Regions from separate parts of the Mesorhizobium kowhaii genome, predicted to be linked through region 2. Evidence: predicted binding sites of a transcription regulator. Region 2 holds the regulator's gene; the other holds the start of a gene.
What was found. The regulator LexA, encoded in region 2, represses DNA repair genes until DNA is damaged. The targets are predictions, from matches to a motif close to TGTTCNNNNTGTGTTCNG.
Positions count from the first base shown of each region.

Region 1 (7,607 bases), on a different contig from region 2:
ATCTCGACAATGGCGCCTCGGCGCAGAAGCCGCAGGTGGTGCTCGACACCATACAGCACGCCTATTCCCAGGAATATGCCAACGTCCATCGCGGCCTGCATTTCCTCTCCAATGCGGCGACCGACGCCTATGAGAAGGCGCGAGAGGCGGTGCGCCGTTTCCTCAATGCTCCGAGCACCGACAACATCGTCTTCACCTCGAACACGACCTCGGCCATTAACACCGTCGCCTATGGCTATGGCATGCCCAACATCGGCGAGGGCGACGAGATCGTGCTGTCGATCATGGAGCATCACTCCAACATTGTGCCGTGGCATTTCATCCGCGAGCGGCAGGGTGCGAAACTGGTCTGGGTGCCGGTCGACGATCTCGGCGTCTTCCACATCGAGGAATTCGAGAAGCGGCTGACCGACCGCACCAAGCTGGTCGCCATCACCCAGATGTCGAATGCGCTGGGCACGGTGACGCCGATCAAGGAGATCGTGCGCATCGCGCACGCACGCGGCATTCCGGTGCTGGTCGACGGCAGCCAGAGCGCCGTGCATATGCCGATCGACGTGCAGGATCTCGACTGCGATTTCTTCGTCTTCACCGGCCACAAGGTCTACGGTCCGTCGGGCATCGGCGTGCTCTACGGCAAGAAGGACATTCTCCTGGGCATGCGCCCGTTCATGGGCGGCGGCGAGATGATCGAGGAGGTGACGGAGGACATCGTCACCTACAACGAGCCGCCGCATCGCTTCGAGGCCGGCACGCCGCCGATCGTGCAGGCGATCGGGCTCGGCGCCGCACTCGACTATATGGAAAAGGTCGGCCGCGAACGCATCGCCGCGCATGAGGAAGACCTCAAGATATATGCGCATGAGCGCCTGCGGGCCATCAATTCGCTGCGCATCTTCGGCGACGCCCCAGGCAAGGGCGCCATCATCTCCTTCGAACTGCAGGGCATTCACGCCCATGACGTGTCGATGGTGATAGACAGGCAAGGCGTTGCCGTACGCGCCGGCACGCATTGCGCCCAGCCGCTGTTGAAACGCTTTGGCGTAACCTCCACATGCAGGGCATCGTTCGGCATGTATAATACCAGGGCCGAAGTTGATGCTTTGGCCGAGGCGCTTGAAAAAGCGCGCAAGTTTTTTGGGTGACGACCATGGATGATGTGAGCATCGCTGCCGAAACCACTCCGGAAACCGCCAACAGCGTGGTTTCCGCCTCGAGCATCCCCGCCGACGAACTGGCGCGGCTGACCGATGACATCGTCTCGGCGCTGAAGACCGTCTACGACCCGGAAATCCCGGCCGACATCTATGAGCTTGGCCTCGTCTATAAGATCGACATCGAGGACGACCGCTCGGTCAAGATCGACATGACACTGACCGCACCGGGCTGCCCAGTCGCCGGCGAAATGCCCGGCTGGGTCGAAAACGCCGTCGGCGCCGTCGAAGGCGTTTCCGGCGTCGAGGTCAACATGACCTTCGACCCGCCCTGGTCGCCCGACCGCATGTCGGAAGAGGCGCAGGTCGCGGTGGGTTGGTACTAGCGTCGAGCCCGACAAGGGTTGGCGCACTTGCGTCAGTGGCAAAACTTCACCATTTTAGGTGAGGAATCGTTCGGCAGGCCTTGAACCTGCACGGAATGGAGAAAGAAAAGATGGGACGCTTCGCCGTCATCACGATGACCGAAAAGGCCGCCGACCGGGTGCGCGAGATCGTCGCCACCCGCGACAACGCGCATGGCATTCGCCTCGGCATCAAGAAGGGCGGCTGCGCCGGCATGGAGTACACGGTCGACCTGGTGGCCGAACCCAACACCAAGGACGACCATATCGAGCGCGACGGCGCCCATGTCTATGTGGCGCCGGAGGCAGCGCTTTTCCTGTTCGGCACCGAGATGGATTTCGAGCAGACGACGCTGCGCACCGGTTTCACCTTCCACAACCCGAACCAGAGTTCGGCCTGCGGCTGCGGCGAATCCGTCGAGCTGAAGCCGGCTGATCTCAAGGCACTCGCGGAAGCACGCGCCACGGCCTGAGGCATTCCTTTGCCCCGTTTACGGGGAGAAGGTGGCCCGAAGGGCCGGATGAGGGGCAGAGCCGGCCTCTCTGAAGTTCGCGCGGCCCTCATCTGCCTGCCGGTGTTCGTCAGTCGAAAAGCCAAACAATTGGCTTTTCGTCCGCTGCGCGGACCACTCCTCACCTCCCCGTGAACGGGGCGAAGGACGCTACTCCACCCACATTCCCGTCCGCTTGTGCCAGTCGGCGATTGATTCCTCCGGGTAGACATCGAACGTCTTGTCGCCCTTGCCAACCACTGGCTCGACCCAGTTCGCCTTGTATTTCAGCATCAGATGCACCCGGCTTGGCGGGATGGGCAGGTCGTTGTCGATCGCCGAGGCGAAGGGATGCACGAGCTCCGGCCAGGTCGGATCGTAGAGCCACAGTGCCGACCCGCATTTGCGACAGAAATTGCGCTCGCCCGATGACACCTCGCACTGCGGATGTTCATCGTCCTCGATCTCGGCCCGGTAGACGCCAAGGTTCCTTTTACCCCTGATGTTCAGGGTCTCGTTGTCGGCACCGAGATTGATGGCGAAGCCGCCGCCGCCTTGCTGCTTGCGGCAGATCGAGCAGTAGCACAGCATGAACGGCGCCGGCGTGTGGCTCTCCACCTCGAAACGGACGGCATTGCAGCGGCAGGAACCCTTGAGCAGAAGCGGCATGATGGGAAAACTCCGATAGACGTCTTTCAACCTGTCAGCAGCATTTTGGTTGCGGCATGACAAGTCCCAGGCGCGATGACATGATCGCGGCATGGACAATGAACGCATCGCAGAACTCTTCGAGGGCCTCGGCCCGGTCAGCATCCGCAAACTGTTCGGCGGCAAGGGCATCTATTTCGACGGCGTCATCGTCGCCATCGTGCTGCGCGGCGAGTTGATGCTGAAGGCCGACGCGCAAAGCGCGCCCGACTTCGAGGCCGCAGGCTGTCGGCAGTGGACCTATACCGGCACCCGCCACGGCAAGCTGGTCTCAATGCCCTACTGGAGCATTCCCGACAGCGCTTTTGAAGATCCCGACGAGATGACGGCCTGGGCACGCCGCGCTTATGAGGCGGGGCGGCGGGCGGGGAAATAGCGCCCGTAAGCGCGAGGCCGCCCCCTCATCCGGCCGCTTCGCGGCCACCTTTTCCCCGCTGGGGAGAAGAGGTTGGCGTCGGCGCTTGCAAGCTCCTCTCCCCTCGGGGAGAGGCCGGATTGCCCCGAATTGCCCTTCGCAATTCGGTTTTGGCAATCCGGGTGAGGGGGCATTCGCCGCTAAAGGCTGAAGTACTGGTGTCCTACAGCGCCTTGGCGATCTTCGCCGCCAGCCGCGCATTGTTCTCAACCAGCGCGATGTTGGTCTTCAGGCTCCTGCCGCCGGTCAGTTCCAAGAGTTTCCCCAGCAGGAACGGCGTCACCGCCTTGCCGGTCACGTTGAGCGCTTCCGCGGCCTTTTGCGCGGCTTCGATATAGCCGGCCATCTCTTCGGCCGGGATTTCGTGGTTCTCGGGCACCGGGTTGGCGATCAGTATGCCGCCGGCGAGCCCCAGCGCCTGCCGCGTCTGGTAGAAATGCGCGATCTCTTCCGGTGTCTGCAAGGTCAGCGGCGCACGGAAGGGCGAATGCCGTGACCAGAAGGCCGGCATCATCTCGCAGCCATGACCAACCACGGGTACGCCGCGTGTTTCCAGCACTTCCAGCGTCTTTTCGATGTCGAGGATGGCCTTGGCACCGGCTGACACGACGATCACCGGCGTGCGGGCCAGTTCGTCGAGATCGGCTGAGATGTCGAAACTCTTTTCCGCACCCTTGTGCACGCCGCCGATGCCGCCGGTGGCGAACACCTTGATGCCGACCATATGCGCCGCGATCATCGTGGCGGCGACCGTGGTGCCACCGGTGCGCCCTTGCGCGACCGCAAAGCCGAGGTCGGCGCGCGACAGCTTCATGGCGTCGCCGGTCATGGCCAGGGACTCGCGCTCGCCGTCCGACAGGCCGATCTTGATGCGGCCGCCAACCACGGCGATCGTCGCCGGCACTGCGCCACCATCGGTGATGATCTTTTCGACATCGGCCGCCATGGCGCCATTGTCGGGGTAGGGCATGCCATGGGTGATGATGGTGCTTTCCAGCGCCACCACAGGCCGGCCAGCAGCCAGAGCCTGTGCAACCGGCACGTGGATATCGATAAAGGGGCGGGCGGTTTCTGGTGTCATCCTGATCTCCAATCCGGAGCGATGCGCATCCATCTGGACGCGCGAAAACACTCCGGCACTATGAACTGGCCGGTCTCATGCCACTTCCTGCGCATCCGGCACAAGAGCCAGCGCCTCGGTGAAAGCCGCCGTAGTGAAATCGGGAACGGCGTCGGCGCTTTCGATGGCCAGCGTCGCTGCGGCAATGCCTTCGCGCAGGGCTGCGCGCAAGGGCATGCCACGCAGCAAGGCAGCGACCGTTGCACCCGCCAGCGCATCGCCGGCGCCGGTGACGTCAGCGACCTTTCTTGGCGTCGGCGGCCGGATCGAGAAGGTGCCGGCTTCATCGAAGCCCAGCATGGGAGCGCCGCCCGCGGTCACCACGCCGCTTTTGAGCCCCGCGCGTTTCAGCCCGTCTACGATGTCCTGCCCTGAGGCCGCACTGTCCAGGCCGGCCAGTGCGACTGCCTCGCGCCGGTTCATGAAAACGACGGCCAGATTACCGAGCACCGGCCTCAGGCGCACGATCTTGGCCGGCGAAATGGCAATGGCGAAGACGGGTTTGCCGGCGGCGAGTGCCACAAGCCGCTCCAGTGCCGCCGTCGGCAAATTGGCGTCGCAGAAGACGGCATCGGCGGCAGCGATAACCTCTCGCACCTTCGAGCGCCTGACCTGCTTGGGAAACGCCAGCTCATAGAGCGCCATGTCGGCAAAGCCGACGATCAATTCGCCCTCGCGGTCGATCAGCGCCGTATAGCTCGGCGTCGTGCGATCGAGGAACACGGCGGACAGGTCGGCAATCCCGGCCTCGGCGATGGCTCGTGAAACGGTATCGGCGGCGGCATCGCCGCCGCGAACCGACAGCAGCGAGGCCGAAACGCCGCGCCGGACCGCATTGCGCAAAGCATTGAAGACGCCGCCGCCGACATCCTCGCGCATCGTGCCGGGATTGGACGCGGCCGGCACGTAAGCGCCGGACACCTGGCCACGCCGGTCGATATGGGCGCCGCCCACTGCCAGAATTCTTGGAGATTTCAGCATGCCGGCGATATGACCTTTGTTATTCCAGCCGCACAAGCGCTAGGCTGTGTGATGAAGCTTCGCATGCAGGCCCGCGATTCGGCAGATCGAAACGACTGCACCGTCTGGCCCAATGCGAGGCGCATTCCTGATCGAATCCCTAGGACAAAAAAAGAACAAATCCGGATATTGATTGTTTTTCAGATATTTGAACCCCCTTGCCAAACGAGAACAAAAAAGGTACAAATAGGCAGGGATTACGGATTGTCCGGCCTTCATTGACGACCAAGGGGTGATGTATCATGGCTCAGAATTCTTTGCGGCTGGTAGAGGACAAAGCGGTGGACAAATCAAAGGCTCTGGATGCGGCGCTGTCGCAAATCGAGCGGGCTTTCGGCAAAGGCTCGATCATGCGGCTCGGCGCGAACGAGCAGGTCGTCGAGATCGAAACCGTGCCGACCGGCTCGCTCGGCCTCGACATCGCGCTTGGCGTCGGTGGCCTGCCGCGCGGCCGCATCGTCGAGATCTACGGGCCGGAAAGCTCGGGCAAGACGACGCTGGCGCTGCACACCGTGGCCGAAGCCCAGAAGAAGGGCGGCATCTGCGCCTTCGTCGATGCCGAGCATGCGCTCGATCCGGTCTATGCCCGCAAGCTTGGCGTCGATCTGGAAAACCTTCTGATCTCGCAGCCCGACACCGGTGAGCAGGCGCTGGAAATCTGCGACACGCTGGTGCGCTCCGGCGCCATCGACGTGCTGGTGGTCGATTCGGTCGCGGCGCTGACGCCGCGCGCCGAAATCGAAGGCGAGATGGGCGATTCGCTGCCCGGCCTGCAAGCCCGCCTGATGAGCCAGGCGCTGCGCAAGCTGACCGCATCGATCTCGCGCTCCAACACCATGGTCATCTTCATCAACCAGATCCGCATGAAGATCGGCGTCATGTTCGGTTCGCCCGAGACCACGACGGGCGGCAATGCGCTGAAATTCTACGCTTCGGTCCGCCTCGACATCCGCCGCATCGGCTCGGTCAAGGACCGCGACGAGGTCGTCGGCAACCAGACCCGCGTCAAGGTGGTCAAGAACAAGCTGGCGCCGCCCTTCAAGGTGGTCGAGTTCGACATCATGTATGGTGAGGGTGTGTCCAAGACCGGCGAACTGGTCGACCTCGGCGTCAAGGCCGGCGTGGTCGAGAAGTCGGGCGCCTGGTTCTCCTACAATTCGCAGCGTCTCGGCCAGGGCCGCGAGAATGCCAAACTGTTCCTGCGCGACAATCCCGACACGGCGCGCGAGATCGAACTGGCGCTCAGGCAGAATGCCGGGTTGATCGCTGAGAAATTCCTCGAGAATGGCGGCGCCGAGAGCGGCGACGACGGTTTCGAGGAGGAATCCGGCGCGATGTAACAACTTCGTGCGCAAGATGCCGGCCGAAGATCGGCCATAATCTTGTTCCATTATCTCAAGCTTATGTAATTGAGTTCTGTGTTTTCGCGTTCCAAACCGCCGGCTTTCGAGCCGGCGGTTTTTCGTTTTGGGTTCGTGGCAGCCCGGTTCGAACGGCTGGTAAAAGTCGCGATTTGGACCAATTCCGTGTTTCTGGACAGGGTGCGGTGCGACCGCTAAAAGGCCAAGTCTATTTTCTGATGGATGTCGCCCAAAAGTGCGCAGCGGTTTTGGGACAACGACATGCATAGAAGCAAAACTTAAAGCGCGTCGACTGAATCCGTTTTCAGCGCGACGCGCTTTGATACCCAGAGCCCATTTTCCGCCGGTTCGCCGGCGGTTCTCTCGAAAAGGCAGCATTCATGAGTGGCGTGAACGAGATCCGGTCGACATTTCTCGACTACTTTCGCAAGGAGGGTCACGAGATCGTCGCGTCGAGCCCGCTGGTGCCGCGCAACGATCCGACGCTGATGTTCACCAACGCCGGCATGGTGCAGTTCAAGAACGTCTTCACTGGATTGGAGAGGCGGCCCTATTCGCGCGCCTCGACCGCCCAGAAGAGCGTTCGCGCCGGCGGCAAGCACAACGACCTCGACAATGTCGGCTACACCGCGCGCCATCTGACCTTCTTCGAGATGCTGGGCAATTTCTCCTTTGGCGACTACTTCAAGGAGCGCGCCATCGAGCTCGCCTGGAACCTGATCACCAAGGAATTCGGGCTGAACAAGGACAAGCTGCTGGTCACCGTCTATCACACGGACGATGAGGCGGCCGGCTTCTGGAAGAAGATCGCCGGGTTTTCCGACGACCGCATCATTCGCATCGCGACCTCGGACAATTTCTGGGCGATGGGCGACACCGGACCTTGTGGGCCGTGCTCGGAGATCTTCATCGACCGCGGCGAACACATCTGGGG
Region 1 is NZ_JBHLYT010000010.1:113,312-120,918, reverse strand. Features, by position in the region: gene ACFFNA_RS11565 (cysteine desulfurase) at 1-1,145, shown strand, start outside; gene ACFFNA_RS11560 (SUF system Fe-S cluster assembly protein) at 1,151-1,540, shown strand; gene sufA (Fe-S cluster assembly scaffold SufA) at 1,651-2,031, shown strand; gene ACFFNA_RS11550 (GFA family protein) at 2,221-2,718, opposite strand; gene ACFFNA_RS11545 (TfoX/Sxy family protein) at 2,810-3,133, shown strand; gene ACFFNA_RS11540 (pseudouridine-5'-phosphate glycosidase) at 3,336-4,253, opposite strand; gene ACFFNA_RS11535 (carbohydrate kinase family protein) at 4,329-5,273, opposite strand; gene recA (recombinase RecA) at 5,555-6,652, shown strand; gene alaS (alanine--tRNA ligase) at 7,054-7,607, shown strand, end outside.
Region 1: a site for LexA is predicted at 5,414-5,431, ahead of recA (recombinase RecA). Genes of this name have one in related genera too.

Region 2 (7,607 bases):
GGACGGTCCGCACCCGTCTCTGATCTGTCTTTGCTTTGCGTATGTCGTTGTCCCAAAACCGCGGCGCACTTTTGGGCGACACACACTCACGTGACCGCAGCCTTGACCTCGAAGCGCGCGTCCTGCCAGGCGCCGGTGCGCAGGATGTCTTCCAGCACCTCGACCGCCTGCCAGACATCCCTGTAGCCGACATAGAGCGGCGTGAACCCGAAGCGGATGGTCGAAGGCGCGCGGAAATCGCCGATCACACCGCGTTCGATCAAGGCCCGCATCACCTGATATCCGTTGGGGTGAATAAACGACACCTGGCTGCCGCGCTCGTTGCCGTTACGGGGGCTTTCGAGTTCTAGCCCGTAGGCGCTGCACTTTGTTTCGACCAGCTGGATGAACAGGTCGGTCAGTGCGATGCTTTTCTTGCGCACCGCCGTCATGTCGACATCGTTCCAGACGTCCAGCGCGCCCTTGAGCGCCCGCATCGACAACACCGGCTGCGTGCCACACAAGAACCGGCGGATGCCGGTGCCGGCGGCATAGGCCTGTTCGAAGGCGAAGGGCCGCGCATGCCCCCACCAGCCGCTGAGCGGCTGATAGACATCATCATGGTGGCGCTTTGCGGCATAGATGAAGGCCGGCGAACCCGGGCCGCCATTGAGGTACTTGTAGGTACAGCCAATGGCGAAATCGGCATTGGCGCCGTCGAGCTCGACCGGCAAGGCACCCGCCGTGTGGCAGAGATCCCAGACGATCAGCGCACCGGCCTGATGGGCCCTGCGCGTCAGCGCCGCCATGTCGCGCAACTGGCCGGACTTGTAGTTGACATGGTTGACCAGGATGACGGCGACGCGCTCGTCGATAAGCGCTTCAATCTCAGGCGCATCGACGCCCTCTAGCCGCAGCGTCGTGCCCGGCCGCGTCGAGGCAACGCCCTCGGCCATATAGAGATCGGTTGGAAAGCTGGAGCCCTCGGCGACGATGACCGACCGGTCCGGCCTCATCGCGAGCGCCGCATGCAGCACCTTGTAGATGTTGATCGAGGTCGTATCGCAGACCACAGTCTGGCCGGCCGCGGCCCCGATCAGGCGCCCGAGTTGGTCGCCGAGCTCGACCGGCATGTCGAACCAGCCGGCGGTGTTCCAGGCACGGATGAGATCCTGCGCCCATTCCTGTGTCGCGGCCTTGTTCAGTTCATCGAAGACGGCGGGTGAAGCCGCGCCAAGCGAATTGCCGTCAAGGTAGATCACCCCTTGCGGCAAGACGAAGCGATCGCGCATGGAACGCAGCGGATCCGCGGCATCCATCGCCTCGATTGCAGCGAGATCGAGAGTTGCATTCATGGTCGACTATCCCCGCGCATGAGCGTGCTCGATGAACATATCAGGTGAAACCGTTGGGCGATCATGGGCAGTCCCGTGGGCGCTGTCAAACATTATATATAATTTACGCAATGTGAGGCTTTCATATATAATCACCATCCGAGGGATGGACGACGATGCTGGACGACGAGCACTTCTCGAAAACGGAAGCAGCCTACAGGCTGCTGCGTCGCGATATCCTCACCACCCGTCTGAAGCCCGGCGCGCCACTCAAGCTCAGCGCGTTGCGCAACAGCTACGGCATTGGCTGGACACCGTTGCGCGAAGCGCTGTCGCGGTTGGAGGCCGAGCGCCTGGTGACCGCCATCAGCAATCGCGGCTTTGCCGTCGCTCCGGTGTCGCGCTTCGAACTGGAAGACCTGTCACGCGCCAGGTTGGTGGTTGAACTGCCTCTGCTCCAGGAATCGATCGAGAAAGGCGGCCGTGAATGGGAGGACATCGTCGTCGCCGCCCATTACCGGCTGTCGCGTTGCAAGACCGCGGTCGACGACCCGTCCGACGCAGTGGTCGACGAGTGGGATGAAAAACACGAGGCTTTTCACGCGGCACTGCTCAGTGCGGCAACATCCCCCTGGCTGCTGACCTTCCATTCCACGATCGCGGATCAGTTGCGTCGCCATCACCGCTTTCTCGGCCTGGCACCAACCTTGCGGGCGGCCGCCGGCCTGCAGCATGGCTATGAAGAGGCCATGGAGGCGTTGCGCCAGGCTGTCGCGATCGAACATCACACGGCGCTCATGCAGGCGGCGCTGGATCGCAACGTCGAGCGTGCGAAGGCGCTGATGACCGCTCATATCGGCTATACGCTGCATGTCTATGTCCATGCCGGTAAGGACAATATGAACACGCGATGATCTGCCGTTCGACAAGGACAAAGACCAAGGGAGATCTGCCATTTCTCTGACGAAAGTTGGCATTTTGGCTTCGTTTCGTTCACGGCAGCTGAACGAGACGTGAAAGTGGAAATGCCCCCAATCGAGGTCTGTCGGCAGCTGATGCCAAACCTCGCCACGAAGTGGGCCACAGGCCATTAACCAAAACAATTTCAATGCAGGCCAGTGCGCCGCGGCGGCAGGGGGCCCTCGATCGCGGCTCACCGCCGCGCGCCAATGATTTCAGCCGCCTTAACAAATTCATTAAACTTTAAACGGTTGCGGAACACAACTGGAACAGATAGTGTTTGTTCTGGGTTTGTTTTTCCGATTCTGGTTTCAGGTTTCCTGGGGGGTCGCCATGCTGACGCGTAAACAACATGAACTGCTGATGTTCATTCATGAACGGCTCAAGGAAAGCGGCATTCCGCCCTCCTTCGACGAGATGAAGGAAGCGCTCGACCTCGCCTCCAAATCCGGCATCCACCGGCTGATCACGGCGCTGGAGGAGCGCGGTTTCATTCGCCGGCTACCAAATCGGGCGCGCGCGCTGGAAGTGCTGCGACTGCCGGATTCGATCGCGCCCGGCCTCAACGCGGCAAGAAAGTTCTCGCCAAGCGTCATCCAAGGCAGCCTCGGTCAAGGCGGCCTTGGCCGGCAAATCAAGCCAGCGCTTTCGCGGATGCCTTCGGCCGGCAATGACGACGACGTGGTTTCCGCCGTGTCGATCCCGGTCATGGGGCGCATCGCCGCCGGTGTGCCGATCGACGCTATCCAGCATCAGACGCATTCGATCTCGGTGCCGCCGGACATGATCATGGGCGGCGAGCACTACGCCCTCGAGGTCAAGGGCGATTCGATGATCGAGGCCGGCATCTTCGATGGCGACACCGTCATCATCCGCAACGCCGATACAGCCAGCCCGGGCGAGATCATCGTGGCGCTGGTGGATGAAGAGGAAGCAACGCTGAAGCGGTTCCGCCGCAAGGGTGCTTCGATTGCTCTCGAAGCTGCCAACCCCGCCTATGAAACCCGCATTTTCGGGCCGGACAGGGTCAAGGTGCAAGGCAAGCTCGTCGGGTTGATCAGGCGCTACTGAGCAGGGCTTGCAACCGGCTTTTCGGGTTTGCGGTAGGGTGGCAGGCCCCTCGCCTCGCGCGAGAACTTGCGCTGCGTGTGCCAGGGCCGGTATGGCCTGTCCACCGCGAAGCTGATCGTCGCAGGCGTGGTCGCCGATTGGCGATCGAAGAAGACGGCCGCACTACCCTTGCGAGCCAGTTGTCGCTTGGTGATGACGAGCACCAGCGGATCGTGACAGGGGTCATAGGCCGTGGCGTCATTGATGATGATCAGGTCAGCGAGGCTGCAGGCTTTCCAGGCGTCCTTTCGGTCTTCGACATGCGCAATGATCGCGCCGGACGGATGCTTGGCAAGGCAAACGCCTGATGTGCAGTAGAAAGGCGCTCCCGGCGGCAGTTCGGCGGCATCCGCTATCTCGAATTGCCCGTCTCCTTTGCTGAACACCTCCGGCATGACGATGGTTTCGGATGTCAGCGCGCGTTTCCAGTTGTCGACCGTGAATTCGTTCGGGCGTGCCCGGCTGACGGCGAGTTCGCCGTCGCCGATCGGCAGCGCAACCAGCCTGGCGTCCTCCGAGATCAGCACGTCCGGTGGGCGCGTGTCCGAGACGGTCAGCATGCCGGCAAGTGCGAAGGGAAGCGCTGCGAGCCGCAGCCATGTCGTCGCCATCGTCGCAATGACCAAGGCAATCGCCACCAGCAGGACAGACTGCTGCGAAATCAACCCGACTGCGTCGACAGGCGAACGTTCGGAAATCCAGCCCGATATGGCGATCATTGCCGTCAGGCCTTTGCCCATCAGATAGAGGGATGGCCCGTCGAACCCGAACGGCATCAACAAGGCGCTGGCAACGGCCAGGAACATGACGACGGACACGATCGGCATGATGGCGAGATTGGCGAACAGGCTAAGCGGCGAAACCCGCTGAAAATGCCAGATGGCAAACAGCGCAGTGGCGCTGCCGGCGATGATGGAGGTCATGGCAAGGCCACCCATCGCCAACAGGAATTTTCGCGTGAGAAAGCCGGGCAGCGATCGCCGTGGCGGCGGCGGTCTCGTTTTCCCCGCGCGATGATCCGACCAGCCGGCATAGGCACCGACCAGCGCCGCGGTCGCCGCGAACGACATCTGGAAACTCGGGCCGACCACTTCATGTGGCGACACCACAATGACGGCGATCGCCGAGATCGCCAGGTTGCGCATGGTCAGCGCCGCCCGATCGAACAGCACGGCAATCAGCATCACCGCCAGCATAATGAAGCTGCGCTCGGCGGCAACGACGATGCCTGAGATGACGAGATAGGCGGCGATCGAGAAAAGTGCGGCGGCGGCCGCGTATTTCTTGACCGGCCGACGCGCGGAAAAGTCTGGAAACAGGGCGAAGGCGCTGCGCATCAGCATCATGATGGTGCCGGCGACCAGCGCCATGTGTAGCCCGGAAATGGAGATGATATGGTAGATGCCGGTGCGCCGCATCGCTTCGTTGATTTCATCGGGAATGCCGGCGCGCACGCCGACGATCAGCGCCGCGGCGATCTCACCTTCGGCGCCACCGACACTGCCCCTGATATGGTCGGCGATGGCTTCACGGGCATTTTCTATCCCCGAGGCAAGGCGGGCCGACAGCGGCATATCGTTGTCATCGCCGGCGACAAGCTTTGGATTGCCGAGAAAAAACCCGCTGCCGCCGATGCCGGCGAAATAGCTGTCGAAGGAGAAGTCGTAGCTGTCAGGCCGCACCGGGCCTGTTGGCGGCAACAGCTTGGCGTAGCCGGTGACCAGGGAGCCGGCGGTTATCTCTGCCGGGATCTTTCGTGCCGAAAGCCGAACCCGCTCCGGCGCATAACGCAATTTCGGCCTGGCGGTCGACGTCACGTCGATGGTCAGCCGGATGCGGCCGGTCTCCATCCGGTCAAGCGAGACGACGCGGCCGGTCACCTGGGTCGAGATTTCTGAGCCCAGCATCTGCGTTCCCGCCCGCCATGTCTCGACCTTGCCGGCCAGCAGGCCGAGCGTGCACAGCAGCGCAGCCATGAAGCACAAATGGGTTTTCGGCCAGGAACGCGAGACGAACGCACAGAGCCCCGTCAGAACGACGACCGCGACAGGCTTTGCAAAATCAGGCTCCGCGGCAAGTGAAAAATAGCCGATCGCTCCAATCGCCAGGCAGACCGGCACCAGCAAGAAGGCTAAGCCTCGGTCGAGTTCCAGGCCCGCTGCCGTAGCCACGCTGTGGCGCAGCCGAGGCAGTGATATCAGGCCGATTTGCCGGCGCACGCGCACGATCCTGCCAGCTTCGGCAACAGGACCGGGGGCGGAGACATCCGCTTGCAACGGCGGGTTGCCGGGATTCGGCACGAGGGGCGATGGCGGCGGCAGCGGGGCCAGCAGCGGCGCCGCAAACAGGGACCGTTCGCTGACGCCAATGGTGGCGTCCTCGCCCTGATCCGAGCCCCGGCCTCGTCCAGCCATCGGGTCTGCCCCTTGCGCCCTCGACACCCTATGCTACATGAACGCGCAACGCGCGAAAGTCCGCGCAACCGCACCCCGCTTCAGATGGTTTCCGAGAGTTTCATGTCCGACAAGGTCGTCACCCGTTTTGCCCCCTCGCCCACCGGTTACCTGCATATAGGCGGCGCGCGCACGGCGCTGTTCAATTGGCTGTACGCAAAGCACACCGACGGCACGATGCTGCTGCGCATCGAGGACACCGATCGTGAGCGTTCGACAGATGCTGCGACGGCGGCCATTCTCGACGGGCTTTCCTGGCTCGGCCTCAGCTGGGACGGCGAGCCGGTGTCGCAGTTCGAGCGTGCGCCGCGCCACCGTGAGGTGGCCGAGGAGCTCGTGCGCATAGGCAAGGCCTACTATTGCTACGCGACCCCGGCCGAGTTGGAGGCGATGCGCGAGGCAGCACGAGCCAGGGGGCTGCCGCCTCGCTATGACGGCCGCTGGCGTGACCGCGATCCGTCCGAGGCGCCCGCAGGCGCCAAGGGCGCCATCCGCATCAAGGCGCCGACCGAGGGCGAGACGGTGGTGCACGACCGTGTCCAGGGCGAGGTCCGCTTTCCCAACAAGGATCTCGACGACTTCATCATCCTGCGCTCGGACGGCAACCCGACCTACATGCATGCCGTCGTCGTCGACGACCACGACATGGGCGTCACCCACATCATCCGCGGTGACGACCATTTGACCAATGCCGCCCGCCAGACCGTGATCTACGACGCCATGGGCTGGGACGTGCCGTCGATGTCGCATATCCCGCTGATCCACGGCGCCGATGGCGCCAAGCTGTCGAAGCGGCACGGCGCGCTCGGCGTCGAGGCCTATCGCGCCATGGGCTATCTGCCGGAGGCGCTGCTCAACTACCTGGCGCGGCTCGGCTGGAGCCATGGTGACGACGAGATCATGTCGATCAAGGACATGATCTCGTGGTTCGACATCGGCGACGTCAACAAGGGCGCCGCCCGCTTCGACTTCGCCAAGCTGGAGGCGCTGAACGGCGTCCATATGCGCCGCATGAGCGATGCCGATCTGTTCGACATCTTCCTCGCCACTCTGCCCTATCTCGAGGGTGGTCCGGCAATGGCCGCGCGCCTCGACGACAGGAACAAGGCGCAGTTGCTGGCCGCACTGCCGGGTCTGAAGGAGCGCGCCAAGACACTGGTCGAGCTTGTCGATGGCGCCGCCTTCCTGTTTGCCACCCGCCCGCTGCCGATCGACGACAAGGCGGCACTTTTGCTCAACGACGACGCACGCAAAGTCCTGCGTGGCGCTCACGAAGCTTTGAACGCGCTTTCAGGCGACTGGACGGCCACTGCGGCTGAGGCCGCGGTCCGCGACTATGCGCAGGCCGGCGGTCACAAGCTTGGCGCCGTGGCCCAGCCTTTGCGCGCCGCCCTGACCGGCAAAAGCACCTCGCCGGGCGTGTTCGACGTGCTTGCCGTGCTTGGGCGCGAGGAAAGCCTGGCGCGCATAGCGGATCAAATCGATTAGGAGCAAACTGGCCCAAGAAGATTGGCATTGAAAGGCGCGTTTCGCAGTGCAACATTAGGCCCTGGCCCAATCTGGCACGCACCTCCTAGAATGCGGTGGCGAATACGCGCATTGCGGTGATTTCGACGTGTCGCTCTGCAGAATTTGCCTTTGCCGGCATGAGGAAACAAGAAGGAGTTTGCAATGACCGAAGCTGCGAAAAAACTGGATTTGGGCGGCACGACCCAAGGGGCCACGGCAACGCTTGAATTCGCCGGCAAGACTCACGAGTTCAAGGTGCGAA
Region 2 is NZ_JBHLYT010000006.1:229,970-237,576, forward strand. Features, by position in the region: gene kynA (tryptophan 2,3-dioxygenase) at 1-23, shown strand, start outside; gene kynU (kynureninase) at 87-1,334, opposite strand; gene ACFFNA_RS06990 (GntR family transcriptional regulator) at 1,490-2,227, shown strand; gene lexA (transcriptional repressor LexA) at 2,607-3,344, shown strand; gene ACFFNA_RS07000 (ComEC/Rec2 family competence protein) at 3,338-5,797, opposite strand; gene gltX (glutamate--tRNA ligase) at 5,900-7,324, shown strand; gene gltA (citrate synthase) at 7,508-7,607, shown strand, end outside.